DNA from 2 places in the Pedobacter sp. SG908 genome. Region 1 is predicted to be linked to the other one. Evidence: riboswitches for the same ligand, from Rfam matches in the RefSeq annotation. Region 1 holds a riboswitch; the other holds the start of a gene.
The links. A riboswitch is a leader RNA that binds a small molecule or an ion and turns the genes downstream of it on or off. The one in region 1 is predicted to bind S-adenosylmethionine.
Positions count from the first base shown of each region.

Region 2: it holds a riboswitch for S-adenosylmethionine, as region 1 does, so the genes downstream of both, metH (methionine synthase) here and FHT21_RS08055 (O-acetylhomoserine aminocarboxypropyltransferase/cysteine synthase) in region 1, are expected to answer to the same signal.

Region 1 is NZ_JAAOYY010000001.1:1,960,245-1,964,792, forward strand. Features, by position in the region: gene metX (homoserine O-acetyltransferase) at 1-638, opposite strand, end outside; gene FHT21_RS08055 (O-acetylhomoserine aminocarboxypropyltransferase/cysteine synthase) at 665-1,996, opposite strand; SAM riboswitch class I at 2,264-2,374, opposite strand; gene FHT21_RS08060 (hypothetical protein) at 2,585-3,601, shown strand; gene FHT21_RS08065 (aminotransferase class V-fold PLP-dependent enzyme) at 3,794-4,548, opposite strand, start outside.
Region 2 is NZ_JAAOYY010000002.1:895,463-900,010, forward strand. Features, by position in the region: gene FHT21_RS18850 (hypothetical protein) at 20-586, shown strand; gene FHT21_RS18855 (Bax inhibitor-1/YccA family protein) at 624-1,379, shown strand; SAM riboswitch class I at 1,503-1,606, shown strand; gene metH (methionine synthase) at 1,740-4,548, shown strand, end outside.

The DNA.
Region 1 (4,548 bases):
CTGTAGGTTCTATAACTTAATAGTGCAATGCTACGGGCTGTTTTTAAACCTTTACTGCCACCGTTTGGTTGGTTGGCATAAAAAGTTCTATCGGTAGTAATGGCCAAACGCTGACTTTCGTTAAAAGCAATTCCCCAAGGAGAATGTGCTGCATTGGTGGCAATCAAGATCAGGTTTTCGATTTTATTCGGTTCCGAAATACTCCATTCAACAGCTTGTTGCCCGCCTAAAGAACCGCCGATTAATAATTTAATATAATTAATACCTAAATGCGCAGCTAATAACTGGTGTGCCGATACTAAATCGCGGATGGTAAACTGCGGAAAAGAAAGGTAATAAGGTAAGCCCGTTACCGGATTGGTACTTAATGGGTTTGTACTACCATAATGCGAGCCTAAAACATTAGCGCAAACAACATAATGCTCTTCCGGATTGAATAAAGCATTCTCACCAAACAAACCTTCCCACCATTCAAAAACATCAGCATTGGCCGTAAGTGCATGGCAAACCCAAATCACATTATCTTTATTTGCATTTAATTTGCCATAAGTTTGATAAGCAATTTGCAGGTTACGGATTTTTTTTCCGCTTTCTAATTTAAACTGTTTGTTATAATGATATGTTGATGCTGTACTCATTGTTTTGTTGTATTCGGAATAAACGGTTAGGCTTGTAAACTCTCTGTTGGAACTGAAGCATTAATTGTTGCAAATGCCTGTTCGAAATCGGCTTTAATATCATCAATATGCTCAATGCCTACTGATACCCTTAAAGCATTCGGTTTTACACCTGCAGCTAATTGTTCCGTTTCGCTTAATTGTTGGTGTGTTGTGGCCGAAGGTTGAATGATCAGCGTTTTTGCATCACCCACATTGGCCAGGTGCGATACCAGTTTTAAGTTATCAATTACCTGTGTTGCATTTTCTTTGCTTCCGGCTAACTCGAAAGATAAAACTGCGCCAAAACCATTGCTTAAATATTTTTTAGCCAGGTTATTGTATTTACTGCTGGCTAAGCCAGGGTACTGAACTTCTTTAACTAATGGATGGTTTTCTAACCAGGTGGCCAATTCTAATGCATTATCTACATGACGTTGTACGCGGAGCGATAATGTTTCTAATCCTTGTAATAAAAGAAAAGAATTGAAAGGCGATAGGGCAGGTCCAAGATCTCTTAATCCCTCTACACGGGCACGGATGATAAACTGGATGTTTCCAAATGGTCCACCAATACCAAAAACATCACTAAAAACCAAACCATGATAACCTTCAGAAGGTTCAGAGAACTGAGGGAATTTTCCATTGCCCCAGTTGTAATTTCCACCGTCAACTATTACTCCGCCAATGCTTGTTCCATGGCCACCGATCCATTTCGTTGCAGATTCTACAACAATATTGGCACCGTGTTCCAATGGTTTAAACAAATAACCTCCTGCACCAAAAGTATTGTCGACTATTAAAGGGAGATCGTATTTTTTTGCAATGGCAGCAATTTTTTCGAAATCGGGAACGCTAAACGCAGGATTTCCGATGGTTTCGAGATAAATGGCTTTAGTTTTATCGGTAATTTTAGCTTCAAATTCTTCAGGTACATCTGGATTTGCAAAATCGACATGTATACCCAAACGTTTAAAAGCTACTTTAAATTGGTTGTAAGTTCCACCGTAAATGTGAGATGAAGAAACAATGCTATCACCAGCTTCCAATATGTTATTTAACGCTATAAATTGAGCAGCTTGCCCCGATGCCACAGCCAAAGCAGCTACACCACCTTCTAAAGCTGCGATACGTTTTTCGAAAACATCGTTGGTAGGATTCATAATCCTGGTGTAGATATTGCCAAATTCTTTTAAGGCAAATAAATTTGCGCCATGCTCAGCGTTTTTAAAACCATAAGAAGTGGTTTGGTAAATGGGAACAGCCCTTGAACCTGTTGTTGGATCTATTTCCTGGCCAGCGTGTAATTGTAAAGTTTCAAATTTATATGATGTTGACATAGTATCTATTTTTTTAATTGTTGAGTGGGTAAATGCATTAAGATTTTGGGCAATCGTAAAATGTAACAAGGCGTATCCCGATTTTTCGGGACCTTCCAGTTTGAAAGAAACAAAAAAGGAAGATTTTTAAATTACAGTATGCAACAGCACATACAAGCAATCGCGCGCACATCACAACAAGTAATAGAAATAGAAGCTCGTTCTAACTTGTTAAGGTTTGATTTTGGTTCGCTCAGCGATTGAAGATTTAATGTTTTCATCAGTTCTAATTTATATCTCCAAATAACACCATGTTATCCGGTCAGGAATTGGCACCTTCTCTTTCTGAGGGTTGCCAGTGGGTCATCGAGCCAGTCTCTCGCCACTTCTTTATAAATCAACCTGTGAAGATTGACTTTTATTTAGCTTTCCGCCAAATAATATTCCAAATGTCTGAATTAAATTTTAATCGACAAAATAAAATTTCGAATTTAAACTAACACATTGAAAATGAGCAATGTATTTTTGTAGCGGTATACCAAACTAAAACTTTTAATATAAAATTAACGCTTAAAATTCTAAGTTTGTGTTACCTATCTAAATTTAATCATGATGAAAAATATAAAAGCTTTAGGTTTAGGCCTGCTACTAACTGCAATGTGTTTAAGTAATGCAAACGCCCAATTTGGTGGTTTGAAGGACAAATTACTAAAAGTTGGCACGGCCCAGGGTGCTAAAGCATTAGGCGTAGACAAGTTTTTAAAGCAACCTGCTGCCATTACCACTAATTTTGAAGATGTAAATAGAGAAGGCGAAAAACAGCCTGATTTTATTAATTCATTAAATTTAAAAGCCCAGCCCTTGTATTTACTGCCTAAAAATCCAGAAGGCGGTTTCGTGCTTTGCGAGGGGCTTTACGAAATGACCAATAAAAGCTACTGCCTAAAAGCCGGAACTTTTGCGCCATCAAAAGGAGATGGATATATGTTTGCCCCAGTTTTAGGGCCGAAAGAAGAAATTGTGGTTTCTATACTTAAAAGTGCAGAAAAACATCCTGATGTTGAACAACACGATATCCAGGCGTTGTTATGGACCATTATTGCCAGAACGAAATTTGCCGATTTCAATGGACAGGTTAAACTTACTGCGATAAAATTATTAACACCGAAACAACTTACGCAATTAGAAGGAGGTGCTTTAGGTGTTTTGCCTTTCGATGTAATGGAAAAAGCTAAAGATCAGTTACCATCAGGCGTGAGAGCCGTTTTTGAAGCAGAAAATAATATTCGACAACTAGTAGCTTCTGGAAATTATACTTATGCCGACATGGAAAAGTACGCCATTATAGCAGGTATGGCTCCTCCAAGAAGCGATGTGCCAAGTGGTATCTGGACTAAACACCCTGACGGTTATTATGTGCGTTATTTTCCTTCTGGTTATTCGATTACCAAGGTGCAGGTATATGTACCAAAAGAATTATTGGCAAATGGAGCTAGGCTGGTTTATGATGCAGCAGGAGATATTGCCTGCCCAGCCAATACAGGATCGCAACGTTTAGCGCAGACTAATGAGCCCTTGGAGGCAAATTATTCCTTGAAGTTAACCACGATTTGTAATCCTAAATAAGTTTTGGAAATTAGGGTTCTGTAATCCTTAGGGTATTGCATTCCCGCTTTACGCTTTATCTCCCTTTTGGCTACCCTTCGACTTCGCTCAGGATGACAGCCAAAAAGGATATCGCTGCAATCGGGTTTAGAAACAAAGATTCGTAATAACTAGAAACCTATAAGGTCTTTAAGTCCTTATAGGTTTTATATTTTACCCCAGCGCCTGTGCCAAATCGGCAATAATATCATCAACATGCTCTAAGCCTACAGAAATACGAAGTAAATTTTTTGGCGTTTTGCTATCGGGGCCTTCCACCGAATAGCGGTGCTCAATTAAACTCTCTACACCTCCTAAACTCGTCGCTTGCGCAAATAACTTTACCTTATTCACCACCTGATGTGCAGCTTCAATATCTCCTTTAACTAAGAACGACATCATCCCACCAAAATCTTTCATTTGTTTCTTTGCAATTGCGTGTTGTGGGTGATTTTCCAATCCAGGATAAAAAACAGCTTCAACATTCGGGTGTCCGTTTAAATAGTCAGCGATAATCTTTCCATTTTCACAGTGGCCTTTCATGCGATAAGCCAGGGTTTTAATACTTCTGGTTAAGAGAAAACAATCGAAAGGGGAAGGCACCGCACCACCAGTTTGCTGAATGTTTTTGATTTTCTCCCATAACTCGTCTTTTTTAGCGGTTACTAAAATCCCGCCGAGCACATCACTATGACCACCCAGGTATTTGGTGCTGCTATGCATTACAATATCAGCACCTAATAAAACCGGATTTTGTAAAATAGGCGAAGCAAAGGTACTATCGCAGGCTAAGGTGATGTTTTTAGCTTTAGCTATTTTGGCAATCTCTTCGATATCGGTAACCTTTAATAACGGATTGGATGGGGTTTCGATCCAGATCAATTTGGTATTAGGTTTAATGCTCGATTGTATCAGATTTAAATCAGTCT
Region 2 (4,548 bases), on a different contig from region 1:
TCAATAATTAAAAAGAAGCATGCACGAAATTGAGCCTTATTATCAGTGGAGAGATGATTATATTTCGGCAGAAGATGAGCGTTCGCCATTTTACAATACCGAATATTCGGAACTTTACTTCGATAAGCAGATTTATAACTTTTTACTGCACCCACAATGGGATGAGTTCGGCTCGAATACCTTGTACATGAAGGTGTTGTACGTTGATTATGACCGCAGTTATGCCATTATAGAGTTTATAGGGGAATGGAACGATGCCATTAATAACGATATTATGCTGCTGAAACGCGATATTTTAGAGCTGATGATGGACGAAGGCATTAATAAATTTATCCTGATCGGTGAAAATGTGCTTAATTTTCATGCCTCTGATGACAGTTATTATGAAGAGTGGTTTCAGGAAGTAGAAGATGGCTGGATTGTTGGGGTAAATTTTCAGGAACACGTAATCACCGAGTTTCGCGATAATAACATCGATTATTACATTAACTTTGGTGGTGCATTTGACAATCTGCCATGGCGCACACTAAAACCACTACAGTTCTTTAAAAAAGTTGAAGAACTGCTGACAAAAAGATTAAACTAAATATTTATTTTTATATAGTTAAATACACAAATTTAAAATGGAACAACAAAATTATCAATATCAAGACAACAGTGTTTTTGTACAGGAAAAATCTGCATCTAAACGTTTCTTTGGAAATGTTTTCTTATGGATGTTTGTGGCATTAACTGTTTCAACAGTTGCAGCTTACTTTATCGCCAGCACACCGGAAGTATTGAATTATCTTTTATCTTATAACCCACAAACAGGTAAGGGTGGCTTTACTGTGTTAGGTTACATTGCAATATTTGCACCACTAGGGCTAGTATTCCTGATGGGGGCCGGTATGCAACGAATGTCTTATCAGGCGTTAATAGGCGTGTTTTTGCTTTATTCTGTATTAACAGGAGTAATGCTCAGTTTCATCTTGTTAACCTATTCTTTACCATCAGTGGTAATTAGTTTTGCCGCAGCAGCCGCGATATTTGCAGTAATGGCAATAATGGGATATACTACAGATACAGATTTGAGTAAGTTTGGCCCAATATTATTTGCCGGTGTAATCGGTTTAGTGATCATTAGCGTTATCAATATGTTTTTGGGAAGCTCAACATTAGGTTATATTATGGGATTTATCGGAGTGGCGATTTTTACTGCATTAACTGCATATAAAGTTCAGGAGCTTAAAAGAATAGGTGAAGGTTTGGATGAAAATGGAAACACTTTAGGCGTAAATGAAAGCAAAAAATTAGCAATCATGGGTGCGCTTTCACTTTACATTACTTTTATTAACTTGTTTTTATCACTATTGCGTATTTTCGGTAACAGAAGATAATCTCCAGAAACAGAACAATATTCTTAATTCTTAAGGCCGCGCAGTTTTGCGTGGCCTTTGTAATTTTATTTGGTAGCAATGCGATAAATTTTGGAATTGATGTTGCTTTGTTGCATTTTTGTATGCTTATTAAGAAAGACGGAGGGATTAGACCCAACGAAGTCTTAGCAACCTGTAACCTACAAGGTGCTAAATTCTATTCTGCAAATAGCGGAAACAGATAAGTTTAGGATTACGATTCACGTACCAACTTTTTAAATAAGCCTTTTAGAGACTTGAGACTATAGATTTGAGATTTGAGACATTGCGTCTTATCCATGCTCATATCTAACATCTCATATCTCAAATCTTACAACAAGAATGAGCATAAGAGAAGAATTAGAAAAACGTATTTTGGTGATTGATGGTGCAATGGGTACCATGATTCAGCGATATACCCTAACCGAAGAAGATTTTAGAGGGGAACGATTTAAAAACCATCCCTGTGATGTAAAAGGCAATAACGATTTGCTCAACATCACACGTCCGGATATTATTAAAACAATACACCTGGAGTACCTGGCTGCTGGTGCCGATATCATCGAAACTAATACATTCAGTACACAGCGCATTTCCATGGCCGATTACCAGATGGAAGACCTTTCTTACGAGATGAGTTTTGAAGGTGCACGTGTGGCAAAAGAAGCCGTAAACGAATTTATGGCTGCAAATCCAGATCGTAAATGCTTTGTGGCCGGTGCTATTGGCCCAACCAACCGTACCCTTTCCATGTCGCCAAATGTAAACGACCCTGGTTTTAGGGCGGTTTATTTTGATGAACTGGAAGCAGCTTATTACGAACAGGTACGTGGTTTGGTAGATGGTGGTTCTGATGTATTATTAATCGAAACCATTTTCGATACGTTAAATGCTAAAGTGGCTATTGTGGCCATTAAAAAATATGAAGAGGTAATTGGCCGTAAACTGGAGATCATGATTTCTGGTACTATTACAGATGCCTCTGGAAGAACGCTTTCAGGCCAAACAGCCGAAGCTTTTTTAAACTCTGTAATGCATGCTAAACCATTAAGTATTGGTTTTAACTGTGCTTTGGGAGCTAAAGAAATGCGTCCGCATATTGAGGAGCTTGCCGCAAAAGCAGGTTGTTATGTTTCGGCCTATCCAAATGCAGGTTTACCAAATGAGTTTGGAGCTTATGATGAGCAACCGCATGAAACGGCACATTTGGTAGACGATTTTATTGCATCAGGTTTTGTGAACATTGTGGGTGGCTGTTGTGGTACCACGCCAGAGCATATTGGTTGTATTGCTAAAAATGCGAGGAAAGCCGAGCCGAGGAAAGTACCAGTGCTTGAGCCTTACATGCGTTTAAGCGGATTGGAACCGGTAACCATCACTCCAGAAAGCATTTTCGTCAATATTGGTGAAAGAACAAATATTACCGGATCCCCTAAATTCTCTAAACTGATCTTAGGCGGTGATTATGAAGCTGCATTGGCTGTTGCCTTACAACAGGTTGAGGGCGGTGCGCAGGTAATCGATGTGAACATGGACGAAGGGATGTTGGATTCGGAAGCGGCAATGACCAAATTCTTAAACCTCATTGCCTCTGAACCTGATATTGCTAAATTGCCCATCATGGTCGATTCATCCAAATGGTCGGTTATTGAAAACGGCTTAAAATGTTTACAGGGAAAAGGGATTGTAAACTCCATCTCCTTAAAGGAAGGGGAGGAGAAATTCCGCGAAAGCGCCCGCAAAATTATGCAATATGGTGCTGCGGTAGTAGTAATGGCTTTTGATGAGCAGGGACAGGCTGATAATTACGAGCGTAGAAAGGAAATTTGCAAAAGAAGTTACGATATCCTGGTGAATGAAATTGGTTTCCCGGCAGAGGATATTATTTTCGATCCGAATATCTTAACCGTTGCAACAGGATTGGAAGAGCATAATAATTATGCAGTCGATTTTATAAATGCCACCCGTTGGATTAAAGAAAACCTGCCTCATGCTAAAGTGAGTGGAGGGGTTTCTAACATTTCGTTCTCTTTTAGGGGAAATAATGTAGTGCGAGAAGCCATGCACTCGGCATTTCTTTACCATGCCATTCAGGCTGGTTTAGATATGGGAATTGTAAATGCGGGGATGTTGGAGGTTTACCAGGAAATTCCACCCGAACTACTAGAAAGGGTAGAAGATGTGCTCTTAAACCGAAGGGAAGATGCAACAGAGCGTTTGGTAGAATATGCTGATACCGTAAAATCGAAAGGTAAAGAGGTGGTTAAAGATGAAGAGTGGAGAAAAGGCTCTGTTGAAGAGAGATTATCTCATTCTTTGGTTAAAGGAATTGTAGAATACCTGGATGATGATGTAGAGGAGGCCAGACAAAAATATGCCCGCCCGATTCAGGTAATCGAGGGGCCGTTGATGGACGGGATGAATATTGTGGGTGATTTATTCGGTGCCGGAAAAATGTTCTTGCCCCAGGTGGTTAAATCGGCAAGGGTAATGAAAAAAGCCGTAGCCTATTTATTGCCATTTATAGAACAGGAGAAACTGGATAATCCCGATCAGGATCAAAACTCTTCCGCAGGAAAAGTATTAATGGCCACTGTTAAGGGCGATGTGCACGATATAGGAAAAAATATTGTGGGCGTGGTTTTAGCCTGTAACAACTTCGAAATTGTTGATATGGGCGTGATGGTTCCTGCGCAGGAGATCATTAAAAAAGCCAAGGAAATAAATGCCGATATTATTGGCTTAAGCGGTTTAATTACACCATCACTTGATGAAATGGTTCACTTTGCAAAAGAAATGGAACGCGAAGGCTTTACCATTCCATTAATTATCGGCGGTGCAACTACCTCAAGGATCCACGCGGCAGTAAAAGTAGCACCAAATTACTCTGGACCTGCTATCCACGTGTTAGATGCTTCCAGAAGCGTTACGGTTTGCAGTACTTTAATGAATCCAGATACCAGAGACGAATATATTGCAGGTATCAGGGCCGAATATGATAAAGCCCGTGAAGCGCATTTAAACAAACGATCGGATAAACGCTTTAAAACCCTAGAAGAAGCACGTGCAAATAAATTTAAGATCGATTTTCAACCTAATCTACCTGTTCCGGAATTTACTGGTACAAGGATCTTCGATAATTATCCTTTAG